DNA from 4 places in the Peribacillus sp. NJ11 genome. Region 2 is predicted to be linked to each of the others. Evidence: predicted binding sites of a transcription regulator. Region 2 holds the regulator's gene; each other region holds the start of a gene.
The links. The regulator Rex, encoded in region 2, represses fermentation and respiration genes when NADH is low (regulators of the CRP and FNR family bind a similar motif). The targets are predictions, from matches to a motif close to TTGTGAAATATTTCACAA.
Positions count from the first base shown of each region.

Region 1: the regulator Rex is predicted to act here: its motif matches at 2,346-2,363, upstream of QUF86_RS19205 (nitrate/nitrite transporter).
Region 3: the regulator Rex is predicted to act here: its motif matches at 2,259-2,276, upstream of qoxA (cytochrome aa3 quinol oxidase subunit II).
Region 4: the regulator Rex is predicted to act here: its motif matches at 1,661-1,678, upstream of QUF86_RS09770 (L-lactate dehydrogenase).

Region 1 covers NZ_JAUCFO010000001.1:3,888,999-3,893,748, forward strand. The annotation lists gene QUF86_RS19190 (UDP-N-acetylmuramoyl-L-alanyl-D-glutamate--2,6-diaminopimelate ligase) at 1-920, shown strand, start outside; RNA gene ssrS (6S RNA) at 1,036-1,222, shown strand; gene QUF86_RS19200 (ribonuclease H-like YkuK family protein) at 1,382-1,924, opposite strand; gene QUF86_RS19205 (nitrate/nitrite transporter) at 2,501-3,706, shown strand; gene nirB (nitrite reductase large subunit NirB) at 3,757-4,750, shown strand, end outside.
Region 2 covers NZ_JAUCFO010000001.1:809,511-814,260, reverse strand. The annotation lists gene QUF86_RS03885 (ABC transporter ATP-binding protein) at 1-833, opposite strand, end outside; gene moaC (cyclic pyranopterin monophosphate synthase MoaC) at 965-1,471, shown strand; gene QUF86_RS03875 (redox-sensing transcriptional repressor Rex) at 1,502-2,164, shown strand; gene QUF86_RS03870 (YdiK family protein) at 2,193-2,405, opposite strand; gene QUF86_RS03865 (CPBP family intramembrane glutamic endopeptidase) at 2,402-3,127, opposite strand; gene groES (co-chaperone GroES) at 3,464-3,748, shown strand; gene groL (chaperonin GroEL) at 3,807-4,750, shown strand, end outside.
Region 3 covers NZ_JAUCFO010000001.1:603,502-608,251, reverse strand. The annotation lists gene QUF86_RS03045 (S1C family serine protease) at 1-727, shown strand, start outside; gene QUF86_RS03040 (hypothetical protein) at 996-1,310, shown strand; gene qoxA (cytochrome aa3 quinol oxidase subunit II) at 2,396-3,328, shown strand; gene qoxB (cytochrome aa3 quinol oxidase subunit I) at 3,402-4,750, shown strand, end outside.
Region 4 covers NZ_JAUCFO010000001.1:1,979,591-1,984,340, reverse strand. The annotation lists gene QUF86_RS09785 (L-lactate permease) at 1-189, opposite strand, end outside; gene QUF86_RS09780 (hypothetical protein) at 252-476, opposite strand; gene QUF86_RS09775 (hypothetical protein) at 489-623, opposite strand; gene QUF86_RS09770 (L-lactate dehydrogenase) at 649-1,611, opposite strand; partial or broken gene QUF86_RS09765 (IS110 family transposase) at 1,904-2,299, opposite strand; gene QUF86_RS09760 (cyclase) at 2,501-2,734, opposite strand; gene QUF86_RS09755 (SDR family oxidoreductase) at 2,993-3,868, opposite strand; gene QUF86_RS09750 (winged helix-turn-helix transcriptional regulator) at 4,012-4,392, shown strand; gene QUF86_RS09745 (permease prefix domain 1-containing protein) at 4,623-4,750, opposite strand, start outside.

The DNA of each region.
Region 1 (4,750 bases), 3.1 Mb from region 2:
TTGAATTTGATTTCTGTGTCTTCACGAATTTATATCATGACCATCTCGACTTCCACGGTACGATGGAGGATTATTTCCTGGCTAAATTACTGCTTTTTGAAAAATTGAAACCCAATGGTCTTGCGATTATTAATGGGGATGATTTCTGGGGAGAAAAACTACAAGAATACTTACGGGAGAAAAATGTCAGCACCTATGTATTTGGAAAATCCAATCGCTTCGATTTAACGATCACCAATTATAATACCGCAACGAACCCCTTTATTTTATTGAATGAGCATCATGACTTTGTGAAAATTGAATTACCATTACCTGGACTTCATAATTTATATAACGCAACCGCAGCGTATTCCGTAGCGAAGATGTTTCCGATTAAAAAAGAGGAAATTCTCACCTCACTAAAACAATTTTCTGGTGTGCCAGGAAGATTTGAAATGTATAAGAAAGAAGATGGACCGACAATAGTCATCGATTATGCTCATACTGCTGATGCCATTCATCACATGCTTCAAACTGCCAAAGAATGCGGGGCGGAAAAGATTTTTCATATCTTTGGATTCCGAGGTGGTCGAGATACAACCAAAAGGGCAGAAATGGTTAAAGTATCATCGGAATATAGTGATGTATCGATTTTGACGATGGATGATTTGAATTCGGAGGGAATTGATGTGATGGAATCGTCACTCAATAAACTGCAAAGCGATTACTCTTCTGGTAATGGAAAGGTTATTCCAGATAGGACTTTTGCCATCCAGGAGGCGATACACTCAGGTAAGGAAGGTGATTGGATTATTATTACAGGAAAAGGAATAGAGAGGTATGAACAAAATTTCGGATTGCCTACTATTTCTGACAAAGAAACGGTATTATATGTACAAAATAAAGACCAAGGAGATTTTATCGGTTATTTTGATCAATAATTTGATACTAACGAATGCTTTCCATTTCCATTCCAAAGCCATTTTATATTTGATTGGCCAGTTAAATGGTGATAATTAACATTGTATGATATGAGGATTTCCGGTAATATAATAATACAAGCTGCACTGTTCGTAATGATAATAAAGTTTTAACCTTTAAGCTGTAATAGGGAGTTTTATATTGAAACAGGAATGTTATGCCTCGTCACTGACTTGGACAACAGGATTGTTTCTGCAAACACCCACTTTGAGGAGTGGTGGTTTAAAACTTTCTTACTGGATACGGCAATGGCGGCTTACATCTTTAATATTGAAACCGGTCTCGCTTCGAAGCCGGTTTTTTGGTTTTTCCAATAATGTACTAAAGGAATTGCATGTACCGCTTTATAGTCTGAAAAACCAAACCGAAAAGCATTTTTGAAGAAAATGCCATCGTTCATAGATTTGCTTCATTGGGGACATCACTCTTGCTTTGTATAACGGTTGGCATAACTTGAGGCAACGAAGGCATTGGGCTTAATTTTCGGTTCCACTCCCATGGATTCCATCCTAGCTACCATTTCATTTACAAACTCACTGGTCTTGTTCCGCTTTCCAATCCCTATATCAATATGGCCTTCCATGATGAACGTTGCCCCTTGATATACGGCAGGCAGGACAATATCGATTAACTGATTTTTCCTTTCCTCCGTAAACATGGATACAATCTCCTCAGTTAACGACAATTCTTTGGAAATTCGCTCATGTAAATGCAGCATCCTTCTAGGAATCATCACTTTTCTTATACAACCCCATACACCATTCCCGACCTGCCGTATTACGATGCCTGTAATGAAAACCGTATGTTTTTTATGTACTTGCGAATCTGTACCGACCATTAATCGAAAGTTACCGGATGGATTTAATTTCATGAATTCTACAATATGAACGAATACCTCTTCGAATGACATGTTTTTATCTTGAAGATTTTGAAATGGAATGTTATGAATTGAATTTTGCTTCATATTATTGCACCCAACCTTTCCCCGGATATAATCTGATTATTAAATATCTACATGCCGCTCATAACATATCATATGAAGGAGGTCCTTGTTTCGTGCCGTGGGAAGAACCCGCCGTTAAATGAAGATGTTCGTCATTTGAGGGTATTTCAACAATGAGCTGTATTTATGATTGCTAAATCTTGTACATATGTAATGTTAGCCATATAAGAATGAGGAGTTTGTAACGAAGAGAAGCCTATGTATTAGGCTTCTCTTTTTTTGTAAGGAGAATATTACGAAAAAGCTTATTGGAGTATTCGATTGGTGTACCTCGTCTTTAACTGAAAAATACATAAAGCTTGTGATTTTATATCACCAAGAAACCACAATATCATTCAATTCCTATGGCAGAGTTATATTTATAGAAGAAAACCTAATGAAATTATTAAAATTTTAACAAATAACCAATATAAAGTACTCAAATTTTATAACTTTCAAAAAAAGTGTGTAATGTTTTCTCACATAAACAAAGAATTCTCGCTTTTATAAGAGTAAAATAAACGAATATTCAATTAATAAAGCATAGGAGAGATGAAAATGAAAATAACTGAATTGAAAAAAAGCGGTCATGCTCCGTCATTATTAGCTTCATTCCTTTATTTTGATATTAGTTTTATGATTTGGGTATTATTAGGTGCACTCGGTGTCTATATTACAAAGGATTTCGGGCTTTCGCCAGCTGAAAAAGGTTTGATTGTAGCTATTCCGATTTTGGGAGGCTCGTTTTTCCGGATCGTTCTTGGTTTTTTGACTGATCGCATCGGTCCACGGAAAACCTCGATCGGCGGGATGCTTGTTACGATGATTCCACTTTTTTGGGGATGGTTATTCGGAGAAAGTTTAGCGGAGCTCTATTTAATTGGGATTTTACTAGGAGTGGCTGGCGCAAGTTTTGCTGCAGCACTTCCAATGGCTAGTCGCTGGTATCCCCCTCATTTGCAGGGGCTTGCGATGGGCATTGCGGGAGCCGGTAACAGTGGAACTCTGTTTGCGACCCTGTTTGGACCACGTATCGCAGAGTCAATTGGCTGGCATAATGTTATGGGGTTAGCTTTGATTCCATTAACCATCGTGTTTGTCATTTATATTTTAATCGCAAAAGACGCACCATCTCAACCGCCTGCAAAACCGCTCAAGGAATATTTCACAGTATTTAAAATAGCAGATACATGGTATTTCTGTATTCTCTACAGTGTGACTTTTGGGGGGTTTGTTGGGTTCACTAGCTTTTTAAGCATCTTTTTTGTTGATGAATATGGGTTAACACGAATAAGGGCAGGGGAATTTGTTACATTATGTGTCATCGCCGGAAGTTTCTTTCGTCCCGTCGGAGGCTTTATTGCCGATAAAATAGGTGGAGTTAAACTGCTAATGTTTTTATTTATTGGTCTAACATTATGTATGTTCGGTATTAGTTTTCTTTATTCTTTTTCTACCGTTATGATTTTACTGTTTATCGGAATGTTATTTCTCGGTATGGGTAACGGGGCTGTCTTTCAGTTAGTTCCACAGCGATTTTCTAAAGAAATTGGTTTCATTACAGGAATTGTAGGAGCTGCCGGAGGCGTTGGCGGATTCTTGGTTCCAAACATACTAGGAACGTTGAAACAGATAACTGGGACATACGCTACAGGATTTTTAGTATTTTCCGTAATTGGAATCGTGGCGTTACTGATCCTGGTTCTAGCTCAGCTTTCATGGAGAAAAACGTGGGTACTCGGAAAGAATTCAGTTAAGATTTAGAACCATGTTTTTATTGGCTTATTTCATTACTTGTTTTTTGGGGGGATAAAATGTATAAACAAAAACTGGTCTTAATTGGGAACGGAATGGCGGGATTGCGCTGCGTTGAGTCGATCATAATGAATGATCCGAATGCTTTCGAGATTACTATTTTCGGAAGTGAACCACACGTTAACTATAATCGAATCTTATTGTCGACTGTGCTTCAAGGAAACACTTCGTTTGAAGATATCGCGATAAATGAACGAAACTGGTATACAAAGCATAATATCCAATTGTTCACGGGTGAAACGGTCGTGAAAATAGATAAAGTGACACAAAAGATAAAAACAGACAAAGAAAGGGAAGTTTACTACGATAAGCTCATAATTGCTACAGGTTCTGTCCCATTTATTCTTCCTGTTACCGGTGTTGATAAAGAAGGGGTTATTGCATTTCGGACGATTGAAGATTGCCAAAAGATGATTGATACTTCACGGAAGTATAAAAAGGCAGTCGTCATTGGAGGCGGTTTATTAGGTTTAGAAGCAGCGAGAGGGCTGTTAAACCTTGGCATGGAAGTGAATGTTGTTCATATTGCTGAACACTTAATGGAAAGGCAGCTTGATTCAACAGCATCCATTTTGCTGCAAAAAGAGTTGGAAAACCAGGGAATGCACTTTCTTTTACAAAAGGAAACACAGGAGATAATCGGTAACGAGCGTGTAGAACGTGTCCGTTTTAAGGATGGAACGGAGCTGGAAGCTGATTTAGTCGTCATGGCTGCCGGAGTCAGACCGAATATTCAGTTGGCCAAAGAAAGCGGAATTGATATAAATCGTGCCATTATTGTAAACGACTATTTAGAAACAAGCGTCGCTAATATTTATGCGGTTGGTGAATGTGCTGAACATCAAGGCATTGTCTATGGACTGGTGAAACCTCTATATGAACAGGGGGAAGTGCTGGCAAAGCACATTTGTGAGATGAAATGCCAGGGATACCAAGGTTCTGTTCTTTCGACCCAGTTGAAAGTATCAGGTGTTGAGTTATTCTCTGTTGGGG
Region 2 (4,750 bases):
TCGCGAAGCTTTTCGATTTCCCCTTGTTGTTTCTCGAAAAGCTTCATGTCCCGCTCATAATCTTCCGCTTTGCCCTCTAGGTAAGAACTATAATTACCATAGTATTTTTTCATGTTGTTCCGGGAAATTTCATATACCTGGTTTACGACTTTATCTAGAAAATAGCGGTCATGGGAAACAATAAGAACAGCTCCTTGGTAGCCTTGTAAATATTGCTCAAGCCAAGAGAGGGTTTCGATATCCAAATGGTTCGTTGGCTCATCCAGAATCAATATATCCGGTTTCCTTAAAAGCAGTTTCCCTAAAGCAAGTCTAGTTTTTTGCCCACCGCTTAAAGTGGAAATTGGGGTAGAATAGTCAAAGTCAGCAAACTGAAGTCCATGCAATACGGAACGGATATCCGCTTCATATTGATAACCGCCCTTCTCTTTGAATGCTACCATCAAAGTGTCATATTCATTCAACACTTTTTGGTAAATTACTTCGTTTTCAAAGATGTCAGGTCTGGCCATATCGGCCTCAAGGCGACGCAGTTCTTTTTCTTGCTCTATAAGGTCCTTGAATACTGTCAGCATCTCATCCCAAATGGTAAGTTCGGATTCCAGTCCCGTATCCTGGGCCATATAGCCGATGGTGACGCCTTTTGGTTTGATTATTTCACCGCCATCATGGGAAATTTGCCCGGCTATGATTTTTAGCAGAGTGGATTTCCCGGCGCCATTACGGCCAACAAGTGCAATTCGATCTTTATTTTGAACTTCGAGCTTCATATTTGATAAAATAAGTTCAGCTCCATAATATTTCGATAGTTGATTGATTTGTAATAAAATCATAGATTTCACCTCAATTGATTATTGTTAGTGTAACTTATTTTAGTTATTATCGGCAACAGCTTGGTTCCAAGCTAAAACAAGCTGTTACATAAAGTGGAATAATAGTGTATGATTTAGGAGGGGTTACTTAAATGGGAGACTTAACGCATTTTAATGAGCAAGGCAGGGCCAAAATGGTTGATGTGAGTGCTAAGCCTGAAACAACCCGGACGGCTATAGCTCAATCGAGCATTTTATTGAACGATGAAATATATGAATTGGTCACGAACCAGAAAATGAAAAAGGGTGATGTACTGGCTGTTGCACAAGTTGCAGGAATAATGGCCAGCAAGAATACATCCAATATAATTCCGATGTGCCACCCCATTGCTCTGCAAGGGGTCAATATAGCCTTTGATTGGGAAAAGGAAGATCAAGGATATAGGCTTAGGATTGAAACGGAAGCTAAGACAAAAGGGAGTACAGGTGTGGAAATGGAAGCGTTAACAGCTGCATCCGTGACTGCCTTGACTGTTTATGACATGTGTAAGGCCATTGATAAGGGAATGGTAATCGGGCCTACATTCTTAGTGGAGAAAACAGGCGGAGTTTCTAGCAACGATTATAAAAGACAAGTAAAACAAACAGATAGAGATTAAGTTGAAAAGCATGTGTGAAGGCGGGGAAGAATGATGAACCATGACCCAAAGATACCGCAGGCAACAGCCAAAAGGTTGCCATTGTATTATCGATTTTTAAAAAACTTACATTCCTCAGGCAAACAAAGAGTTTCCTCGGCAGAGCTAAGCGAAGCCGTAAAAGTGGATTCTGCTACCATTCGCCGTGATTTTTCCTACTTTGGCGCGCTTGGGAAAAAAGGCTACGGCTACAATGTCAATTATTTATTATCCTTCTTTAGAAAAACACTAGATCAGGATGAATTGACAAAAGTCGCTTTAATCGGGGTAGGAAATTTAGGGACCGCTTTTTTAAATTACAATTTCATGAAAAATAATAATACGAAGATTGAAATGGCATTCGAAGTCTCTGAAGATAAGGTCGGCAAGCAAATAGCTGATGTGCCAATCTACCATATGGATCAGATCGATACACTATTGCAGGAAAATAATATTACTGCGGCTATTTTGACAGTGCCTGCCCAGGTAGCCCAGACGATAACCGATCGTCTAGTCAAAGCCGATATAAAAGGAATATTGAATTTCACACCTGCACGGCTGACAGTACCTCCATCCATAAGGGTTCATCACATTGACCTGGCTGTGGAGCTTCAGTCGCTCATCTATTTTCTGAAACATTATCCTGTAATGGAAGAAGCTGCATTGGAGGAATGAAAAAAACGCTGCATTATAGCAGCGTTTTTTATTTTTTCTTATTTTTTTGGGCGGCTTTAATCTTAAAGTGAAGCATGATCATGCGTAATCCCGATCCAAAGTCCAGGGTCGCGATCAGTACAAGTATGTAGGCAAAGATTCCCCATCCTGTAGAACTGACGGTTTGAATCGCGATAGCGGTAAAAAGAGCTCCTAAGCCTGCATAGATGATGCCCATGAATAATGGTGATTGACGTTTCATAATAAACCTCCGATGAATGCCTGTGCAGTATCTATCATCTTCTCAATATCTTTCCGATATACCACTTGAAGGATGATAACAAGCGTATTCATCGCAACATGAGCGCTAATGGACACGAGGATGCGGCCCGTTTTCGCATAAAGGAAAGCAAAGGTGAAGCCCATTGCCGAATATAAAAGAAGATGTTCCAATTCACCATGCGCCAAGCCGAAAATAACTGAACTGAGTAAAGCTGAAATAAAGAAGTTAAAGCGTTTATGAAGTGATCCGAAAATGATTTTCCGGAAAATGATTTCTTCCAATATAGGTCCAATTACTGAAGTGACGAAAATGACCATGGGGACTTGGTAAATGAGTGAAATGAGCTGCTGCGTATTTTCAGATTCAGGCTCCACCCCAAGCATCTGTTCAATGCTCCCGGCAATGCTTTGCGCAAAAAGAGCCATGAACACTCCTGCTATTGCCCATAATATGGACATGGGAATAGAATCTTGATTCCTTGTGCCCACCTTTTCCCTCATATCTTTTCTTATTAAAAAAAGAATCAAGGATAGAGCAACGAGAAAGCTGAATACGATCCAGTATGCTGCAGACTTCACTTGGAGTTCATCAGCAGGCATTCCAATTGAAGACCCGATCAACATGAAAATGGGTACCCCAACGATACTGGATAATTGCATGGCAATGTAAGTGATGATGACGAACCAATATTCTTTTTTCAAAAATGAAAACTCCTTTTATTTTGTCACCCATTTCGCTTAGAACGTTCCAAATATGGGGACAATCAATAAACGCATACTTCAAAATGGTATCAAATATTGAAGCATAACACCACTTAAAGGTACCCCTAATCAAACATTTCAGTCACTTTGTTAAAAGAATCATTATGCTAAAGTAGTATACCCGTAATTTATCAGAAATTAATAAAAAATTTTCGATAAGATACTTGCAAAAAAGGCTCGGTTTATTTAATATTATAAATGTGTTAGCACTCGATGATGAAGAGTGCTAATAATCATGAAACAAATTATCAAGAGAATATGAGGAGGTTGTTTCACTTGTTAAAACCATTAGGTGATCGCGTTATTATTGAACTAGTTCAATCTGAAGAAAAAACTGCAAGCGGTATTGTTCTTCCTGATACTGCAAAAGAAAAGCCACAAGAAGGTAAGGTAGTAGCTGTTGGTACTGGCCGTGTCCTTGAAAATGGCGAACGTGTTGCTTTAGAGGTTGCCCAAGGCGATCTAATTATCTTCTCAAAATATGCAGGTACTGAAGTTAAATACGAAGATACTGAATACTTAATTTTACGTGAAAGCGACATTCTAGCTGTAATCGGCTAATTATACATCATACTTAACTGAACGAAAATTTTCTTAAATTTTAGGGAGGTACTTATAAATGGCTAAAGAAATTAAATTTAGTGAAGAAGCACGCCGCTCCATGCTTCGTGGTGTGGACGCACTTGCAGATGCAGTTAAAGTAACGCTTGGACCAAAAGGTCGTAACGTGGTTCTTGAGAAAAAATTTGGTTCACCGCTTATCACTAATGACGGTGTGACGATCGCTAAAGAAATCGAACTCGAAGATGCATTCGAAAACATGGGTGCGAAATTGGTTGCTGAAGTAGCAAGCAAAACAAACGACGTAGCTGGTGACGGTACAACTACTGCAACGGTTCTTGCACAAGCCATGATCCGTGAAGGTCTTAAAAACGTAACAGCTGGTGCTAACCCAATGGGTATCCGTAAAGGAATCGAGAAAGCGGTCAATACTGCAATTGCAGAATTGAAAGCCATTTCCCAACCTGTTGAAAACAAAGAATCGATTGCACAAGTTGCTGCCATCTCTTCAGCTGATGAAGAAGTGGGCCAACTGATTGCTGAAGCAATGGAGCGCGTTGGTAACGACGGCGTCATCACAATCGAAGAGTCAAAAGGTTTCACTACTGAATTGGACGTTGTAGAAGGTATGCAGTTCGATCGTGGATATGCATCTCCATACATGGTTACTGATTCAGATAAAATGGAAGCTGTCCTAGAAAATCCATACATCTTGATCACAGATAAAAAAATCACGAATATCCAAGAAATCCTTCCTGTACTTGAGCAAGTTGTTCAACAAGGGAAACCGCTATTATTGATTGCTGAAGATGTAGAAGGCGAAGCGCTTGCAACTCTTGTTGTGAATAAACTTCGTGGAACATTCAACGCAGTTGCGGTTAAAGCTCCTGGATTCGGTGACCGTCGTAAAGCAATGCTTGAAGACATCGCAGCTCTTACAGGCGGCGAAGTAATCACTGAAGAAATCGGTCTTGACCTTAAATCTGCAACAATCGATTCATT
Region 3 (4,750 bases), 210 kb from region 2:
AGTGGTTGTCGGGGCTGATGCATTGACGGACCTAGCGGTTTTGACAATTGATGCCTCGAAAGCACCTGAGGGAATTAAATTCGGGAATTCTGATAGCATGCGTCCAGGTGAAGAAGTATTGGCGATCGGTAACCCTCTTGGACTTGATTTTTCACGTTCCGTTACACAAGGGATCGTCAGTGCTACCGGACGCTCCATTTCAGTCGATACATCGGAGGGGGAGTGGGAACTTGATGTCCTTCAAACAGATGCAGCGATCAACCCTGGCAATAGCGGCGGCGCATTGATCAACACCGCTGGGGAAGTGATCGGCATAAACAGCTTGAAGATTTCCGAAAGCGGTGTGGAAGGCTTAGGGTTTGCCATACCAAGTAATGATGTGATTCCGATTGTTACGGAACTGATTGAAAACGGAAAAATCACGCGACCGTATTTAGGAGTAAGCTTGGCCAGCATAGAAGAACTGCCACAGTATTATATTCAAAATGTTCCTGAAGCTGCAAAGTCGGGTGTCATGGTTACGAGTATAGAAGCGGGGTCGTCAGCGGCGAATGGAGGGCTTAAGCAGCAGGATATCATTGTGGAGATTGATGGAACGAAAATAAAAACGACAGCAGAATTAAGGAAAATTTTATACACAGATAAGAAAATCGGCGATAAAGTAAAGGTTAAAGTCTATCGGGGGACTGAAGAGAAAACGGTAACGATAACCTTGCAAAACTCATAGATAGAAGGAAGGCCTCTGATTGATCATCAGGGGTCTTTTATTTGAAAATGTAGTTAAAAAGTTTTTAATAGTATTGAAAGTGTTGATATCGGAAAAAATGATAGTGTATTTATACTGTTTATCAGATTTTTCATATAGTCTCGAATACCTAAAAGTGAATAGCGGCGTCTTCTATTTGTCAAGGTTTACATTATAGATATGTTAAAAAATAGAAAAGATTTGACAAATTTGTGAAATGTCATAAAATAGAAAGAAAGGGGATGAAATTATGGAAGCTAATCAGAAGATGTTGGATGCAGTGAAATGGGTATCGGGCACAGGTTGCGTAATCGGAATTATTATTTTTGCTTTAAGTTTTTTTGTAAGCGATTACAATAAGGATTATATATTTACCGCTGTTGGAATCGCCATCACACTAAGCGCAGCTGCCATTTTTCTAGTTGGTATATTTTTTGTCCTGACAGAAGAAATGGTAATGAATACACATAAAGGCCAAAGAATTGAATCGGAAACGACTAAAATCATAAAAATGAAATCAAAGGCTAAAACTCAAACAAAAAGAAGTACAGAATTCAGTAACTAAAACGAGGAATATAGCGTAATAAACTGGCTTTCTATCATCAGATTCACTTGTATGGATGAACAAAACGAGTTGTTCGTTGGCTTGCAGAATCTTAGCCAATTTAACCCCAAGTATTGAATGCGCTTTCATTCCGTGTGTTGCTTGTACATCCAAACCAAACTGCCTGCACGCCAGGAAGTTCTCACCTTCAATTTTAAACTATATCCACGAGAAAAGGACACTTTTAAAAAGTCCTTTTTTCGTGGATTTTTTTATGTGTTTTTACCTGAAGATACAAAAGGGAAGCACGTATCAATATGGGGGTATTGAGTAAAGGGTTTCCAAAAGGTGGAGTTGATTGAACACCAAATGTACTTTTTAAAAAATGGTTTTTGGCCTGTCCTCTGACTGATAAACTTGAACAGTTGCAACAGGTTGATTGACCCCTGAATTACTTCACCCCACGACTACTGCTAAACGGCTGTTTAGGAATACTGACAGGGCAATAAAATAAGTATTGCGAGGAGAAAGAACCCAATTACATTTCACACTCGTTGTTTCCTTATATATATATAGTATTGACCTGTGTTGGATCATTAGGGTATTGAAGCATGGATGCAAGATTGTGTACAATGCGGCTACCATTTAAAAACTTCCATGGCCGAGTGAAAAAAATCCGCTTTAAATCATGTTTTCCAAAGATAGATACCTAATTAACAGGATAGGTAATATAATTCATAATCTTTATAAGTCTTGAGGCAATAAACGCGGTGAATATAATGTGAAAATTTTATTTCATTATATTAGAGTAATATTAAACGGAAAGTGGATCAGTTCTATCTGCAATCCTGTACTGATAAGTGAAGTTTCTGTAGGTAAGTTATTAAACATTTATTATATTTCATTTGCTGAAGATTTTCGAACATTTCAGTTCATTTACCATCTTCTTACTGCTCTTTAATGAACTTTATGTGACAGATGTCACTTTATATTGTCTTTTTTTAAACTTGGGATTAATATTGGTATGTCGGGATTTGTGAACATGGTAACACTTTGTCCGAATAATTACCAATAGGAATTTTATTATGTAAGAAAGGGGTAGTACTATGAAAATAAAATGGGCTCTATTAACTATACTTTTTACAATTGCCACTGTGCTAACCGGTTGCGATAACCCATTAATGGTCTTGGACCCTAAAGGGCCAGTAGCTGCAACACAAGCAGATGTTATTATGATTTCGATATGGACAATGGCCTTTGTCGTCCTTGTCGTTATGGTACTGTATATCTTCATGATAATGAAATATCGTGCTTCCAAACAGCGTGATGATTATGAACCACCTCATATTGAAGGAAGTAAGGTTCTTGAAATAATTTGGGTAGCGATCCCAATTTTAATCGTCGCTTTCCTATCCGTTGTTACTGTTAAAACAACAAATGAAGTTGAGGCAACACCTAAAGGATACGGAGATCAAGAACCTTTAATTATTTACGCTTCATCTTCCAACTGGAAGTGGCATTTTAGTTATCCGGAAGAAGATATCGAAACAGTTAACTATCTGTTTTTACCGACTAACCGACCAATTGAATTTAAACTTTATTCATATGGTCCAATCTCGAGTTTCTGGATTCCACAACTTGGAGGACAAAAATACGCGATGTCGAACATGGTTAATACGTTGCACTTAGCAGCTGATGTACCAGGAGAGTATATGGGTCGAAATTCAAACTTCAGTGGTTCAGGTTTTGCTCAGCAAACGTTTAACGTTAATGTACTGTCTGCAAAAGAATACGATAAATGGGTAGATGAAATTAAAGCTACTGCTGAACCGATTACTGAGAAAAAATTCAATGAATTATTAGAACCTGGTCATGTGGGACAATCCACTTACACTGGAACTCACTTAGAGTTTTCTCCAGCTCCTGAAGGGGAACATGCTGGTCATGGTAACCACGGATCTTCTGATACTGAAGAAAGTGATTCCAAGGATTCACACGAGGAACATTCAGAACACAGCAACATGAATCATGATCACTAAGAATTAATTTCGTTCGATAAAACATCTAGGTTTACAAGATAAGGAATATTTTCCTGAAAGGAGTCACAAAAGTATGGATTACTTTGATCGATTTGCCGTACCTCATCCAAGTCCTGCGATTTATGCATCCATGGTTGCCATTGGCTTAACCATGATTGCGGTTATTGCCGGAATTACCTATTTTAAAAAATGGGGTTACTTATGGCGTGAGTGGTTAACAACGGTTGACCATAAACGTATTGGTATCATGTACATCTTGGCAGCACTGCTTATGCTCTTCCGTGGTGGCGTTGATGCCCTCATGATGCGTGCTCAAACGGCTATTCCAGATAACGGTCTTTTGGATGGGCAGCATTATAATGAGGTATTTACAACACATGGGGTTGTCATGATCCTGTTCATGGCTATGCCATTTATCATTGGGTTAATGAACATTGTCACACCATTACAAATTGGAGCGCGTGACGTAGCATTCCCACGTCTAAACGCAGTAAGCTTCTGGTTATTCTTCATGGGGGCAATGCTATTTAACATCTCTTTCGTAGTTGGTGGTTCTCCTGATGCAGGTTGGACATCTTACTTCCCGCTGGCAAGTAATGATTTCAGTGAATCAGTTGGTTCGAACTATTACGCGATTGCAATTCAAATAGCTGGTATCGGTACATTACTGACTGGTATCAACTTTATCGTAACAATCTTGAAAATGAGAGCACCTGGCATGAACTTAATGAAAATGCCAATGTTCACATGGTCTATCTTGATCACAAACTTCATTATCGTTTTCGCTTTCCCTGTATTGACAGTGGCACTTGCGTTGATGACAATGGATCGTCTATTCGGAACTCAATTCTTTACGATGGCCAATGGCGGTAGCGATATGCTTTGGGCGAACTTGTTCTGGGTTTGGGGACATCCTGAAGTTTATATAGTAATACTTCCAGCTTTCGGTATTTACAGTGAAATCATTTCGACATTTGCACGTCGTAACCTGTACGGATATAATTCGATGGTTATCTCCATGGTAGCTATTTCTACTCTATCTTTCATTGTATGGGCTCACCATTTCTATACAATGGGTCACGGTGCAATGGTTAATGGTATCTTCTCGATTACCACAATGGCAATTGCCGTTCCGACCGGTGTTAAGATTTTCAACTGGTTGTTCACACTTTGGAAAGGTAAAATCGTTTTTACCGTCCCAATGTTATACTCGTTAGCTTTCATTCCGATTTTCACTCTCGGTGGGGTAACTGGGGTTATGCTTGCAATGGCGAGTGCTGACTACCAATACCACAATACAATGTTCTTAGTAGCTCACTTCCATTACGTTTTAATCCCTGGTACTGTATTTGCCGTACTTGCTGGTTTTACGTACTGGTGGCCAAAAATGTTTGGCTTCATGTTGAGCGAAAAAATTGGGAA
Region 4 (4,750 bases), 1.2 Mb from region 2:
TGCTTCACCCAAAGGTAGCTTAAAGAGGAAAAGTACAATAAGAAGGGTTACAAATAAATTTAGAAGCGCTGCATAAATACCTTTCATTTTAAAGATCGTCAAACATAAGAGAAACAAAAGGATCGGTATAGCTGCAACTAACGCTGAAATAGCAAGATTATTAAATGGATCGATAGTTTCTACTAACATAATAACAGCTCCCTTACGTAAGAATTTCTTACTTAAGAATTTCTTACTTAAGAATTTCTTACTTAAGAATTAAAATACTCCCAATATAGAGATTGAATATCTTTAAGTGTTTTAACAGAATGTGCAAACTTTTCTTTTTCGCTCTCATTTAGGGAAAGCTCCACAATATTTTTTGCACCTGTACGATTAATTACAGTTGGAGTATCAACATGAACATTACTTTGACCATATTGGCCTTCTAACAACGATCCAACTGGTAAGCATCTGGAATAAAAATACCGAAACACCTATGCTAATGATTAGTGTAAGAAGGGCTCGATAATGCCCTTCATTTTGAATACAGTCAGACCCAAAAGAAAGAATATGACAGGAAGGGCAGCAACCAAGGCTGATAAGTACGTGTTATTCAATGGATTATAATCTTGAATCCACATGATGCTTCCTTCTTTCTATTTAATGTTATAATTTTAATTCTTCAAAATGAGGCGCCAAAATGTCTTTTAAGACATAAGCACTGTGTTGGAATTTCTGTTGTTCTTCTTCATTGAGTTCTAATTCGACAATTTCTCGGATCCCACTACGATTAATGATTGCTGGAACACCCATGTACACATGCTTTTCACCATACTGGCCATCCAGATGAGCTGAGACAGTTAACACGCTATTTTCATTGTGGAGAATGGCTTTTGTAATTCGCACAAGTCCCATAGCGATGCCATAGTAAGTAGCACCTTTTCCTTCAATGATTTTGTAGGCTGCATCACGTACATTAATAAAAATCTCATCTAAGTCTTCTTTTTTATAGTGTTCTTGGCGTTCAATCATTTTCAAAACGGGAATACCACCCACGTCTGCAGAACTATAAACAGGTAGCTCGCTGTCACCGTGTTCTCCGATGATATACGCATGCACATTTTTCGGTGCGACTTTAAAGTAATCACCTAGTAGGAAACGGAAACGAGCTGTATCAAGAATGGTACCAGATCCAATGACTCGTTCTTTAGGTAACCCACTATAATGCCATGTTGCGTATGTTAAGATATCAACGGGATTGGTTGCGACAAGAAAGATGCCATCAAATCCACTAGCCATGACATTCTCGACTATTGTTTTAAAAATCTTCAGATTTTTATCCACAAGGTCAAGGCGTGTTTCTCCTGGTTTTTGGTTCGCTCCTGCACAAATTACAACTAAATCTACATCTGCACAATCTTCATACTCTCCAAAGCGAATATTTGTTGGATCTGGAGCGAAAACTTTCCCATGATTTAAATCCATCACATCACCAATTGCTTTTTCTTTATTTAAATCAATCATAATCAACTCATCTACAATTCCTTGGTTCATAAGAGCAAAGGCGTAGCTTGAGCCTACAAATCCTGTTCCAATTAATGCGACACGGCTTACTTTTTCTTTTGTCATAAGTTTTTCATCCTTTCATCTCATTAAGTTTGTAAAAGGAAAATATTGTTTGTGAAACATTTCACAATTTAATAATACATCACTTTTTTCCATTTTACAATCCATTTTACAATCCATTTTCAAAAAAAATTTGTTTTTACAAAGGCTACTAAACTGCATAAATTTTTCTGTAAAGCTACTCAGTTTCTATCTAATAGTTTTTACTTGATAATGTATTTAAATAGCCTTTAAAAAAACAAAAAACCAAGGAAATCCCTTGATTTTTTGCGAGCTGAAACCTTTATCTTCAAACTTTGACTAATTGTGCGATGACTTTTGCATCTTTCACGTCATTCTTTGTAGGTGAATTATCGTCTAATTCTTTACTTCGTTTAACATGTAGTAGATTGACTGATACGAACTTAATATTATTCTCTTTTAGAAAATGAGCTAGATTTAACCAGTAGTGACCGGTTGGCTCCATGCCTACAATCACTTGATTTAACTTACACTCTTTAACAAGTTGGTTAATCCAATCTAGAAACGAATGAAATCCTGCATTCGTATTTTCAAAGAAACACGTTTTACCCAGTTCCAATCCTCTAAAATCCTGTGCTCTCGCGACATGATTGCGCTTGGCTATATCTACTCCGACAATTAAGGTTTCAGAAGTAATTTGAGTGATTTTATGATTTTGGTTATAATTCATTGTGAGACCTCCAAATAGATGTTTTGTCCTTTTTTAGCTGGCCAGCTTAGGACACATTCATCTTATCAAGAGGTCTTTTTTCGTTCAAACCTCATTTTCAGTTATTACAGGAATGCTGCCCCGTTAGTTCCATAAGAAAAAGAGCTGCCTTAAAGACAGCTCCAATCTTCAGCTAACGCACCTGTTAGCTGAAGAAGTCGGTTACTTTCCAGAGTTCTCATCAACAGGTTTTCGTTTATGTTTTTCATTAATTATTTTTTTATTAAATATCTTAACTTCTCCAACCATTAGTAACCTCATATCCTCTACAATATACTTTGCTAACTCTTGGTCAGTGATGTCATCTCCATCAATATCAAGGCGGAATTCCTGCCCTTGAAGCCCACCGCCATTAGTAAACTCTATTTCAAAGTCAAATTGAACTCTTTTCTCCATTTGAACCCTCCTAAAATATTGATTGATACTTCAATTGCATTGATAAATTAGCCTTTTGGCAACACAGGGTTTTTACATCTTTCAACAGTTCTCAATAGACATATTCTAGACGAAAAAAACAATTACCTTCTTCAATTTAACCTGCCCCGTTAGTTTAAGTACATTGTTTTCACATTCTTTAGGAAGTAAAGTTTCCTAGTCCTTTTATATAAAAAACGACCTCCATTACATATAAGAAGGTCGTTTTTTTGATTAAATTTATTTCCCTGTTTGGGAGATTTGATTAACAATTTGGCTCAAATCCTCGTTTATTGCTGTAATAGGGCGACCTAGTAATTTTTCTAAATCATTGCTCTCTATCTCTAATCCACCATCTCGAATACCTTTTTGCATGTTTACGAGCATAGGAATATAGGCTTTAGGTACCCCTGCACCTTTCATAATATCGGCATAAGTAGCATCATCGACTTGTTGTACAGGTACTTCTTTACCTAATACAGTTCCAAGGGCAGATGCTAATTCCTCTTGAGTCAGATGCTGACCGGAAAGTTCGTAAACGGTATTCTCGTGTCCGTTCCCAGACAATACGGTTGCTGCTGCTTCCGCATAGTCTTGTTTAAGTGCCCAACCTACTTTTCCTGTTCCAGCAGATGTAACCCAAGGCACTCCTGCCATCACACCTTGTATGCTACCAATCTCATTTTCCAAATACCAATTGTTTCGTAAAAATGAGTATGGGATGCCTGTTTTTAAAATAGCTTCTTCTCTTGCTCGATGACCTGGAGCAAGAACTAAGTTACTTTCACTTGCATTTGTTACACTAGTATAAGCAATAAATTTAACTTGAGCACGCTGGGCAGCAGCTACAGCATTATTATGCTGTCTAATTATTGTTTCATAATCCCCAACCGTAGATATAATTAAAAGTCGATCAATTCCTGAAAAAGCAGAATCTAATGTTTCTGGTTTATCAAAATCTCCGTGTCGAACTTCTACTCCGCGAGCTCGAAATCCTTCTGCTTTCTCTGGATTTCGAACACTAACAGCTAATTGACTCGCTGGTACAGTTTTTAATAACGTTTCTACAACATTTGACCCTAATTCTCCTGTTGCTCCCGTAACTAATATTTTCATTTTCTTTCCCTCCAATTAAATTTCCATATTGAATTATGAAGCTTAGGAATATACTATATCCATAGTCACAATAATAAAAGTAGGCATTTTTAAATGACCTAGTCACAAAAACAGTACCATTATGAGAGAGAGGGAAAATACCCATGGCTCGATTTAATTTTCAAGGAGAACCGCCTACTGAAGAACAAGAAGAAGTATGCTCATTGACACTTACTCAAAATGTAATTGCTGGAAGATGGAAAATTGTGATTTTATGGTATCTAAGTCGACGAACAAGAAGATTTAACGAACTTCAAAGGTTATTACCAGGTATTTCAAAAGGAATATTGACCAGACAACTGAGAGAATTGGAGGAGGACGGAATGGTTCACAGAGAAGTGTATAAAGAAGTTCCTCCTAAAGTAGAATACTCGCTAACACCACAAGGAAAAAGCTTTATCCCAGCACTGGACATTATGGGAGAGTGGGGTAAAAAATATATGGAGAAAAAACAAAAGGAACAAAAAGACTCCTCACCAAGTTAAAAAAACACCGATAATCGGTGTTTTTTTAACTTGGTTGAGAGAAGGGTTGATCCCCTGAATACTGCATCATAAAATTCCATTCTTCTCTTATTCAAGAATATGGCCCGATTGTTGAACACAAATATAAATTTTTTTCTTCAACTAAACTGCCCCTATAGTTGCATAAGAAAAGGAGCTTCTGATCAGCTCCTAATAATGAGGTAAAGCACCCGTTAGTTCATTCAAGAAATTCAGTTTATAAGTCCTTTTAAATATCTTTTATGATATTTTTTTAAGAATCCCCAAACAATAATTAGCACCCCAAACACTACAAAGAACAAAATCGGCAGCTGAAAAATATCCATGTAATCTCCTAATG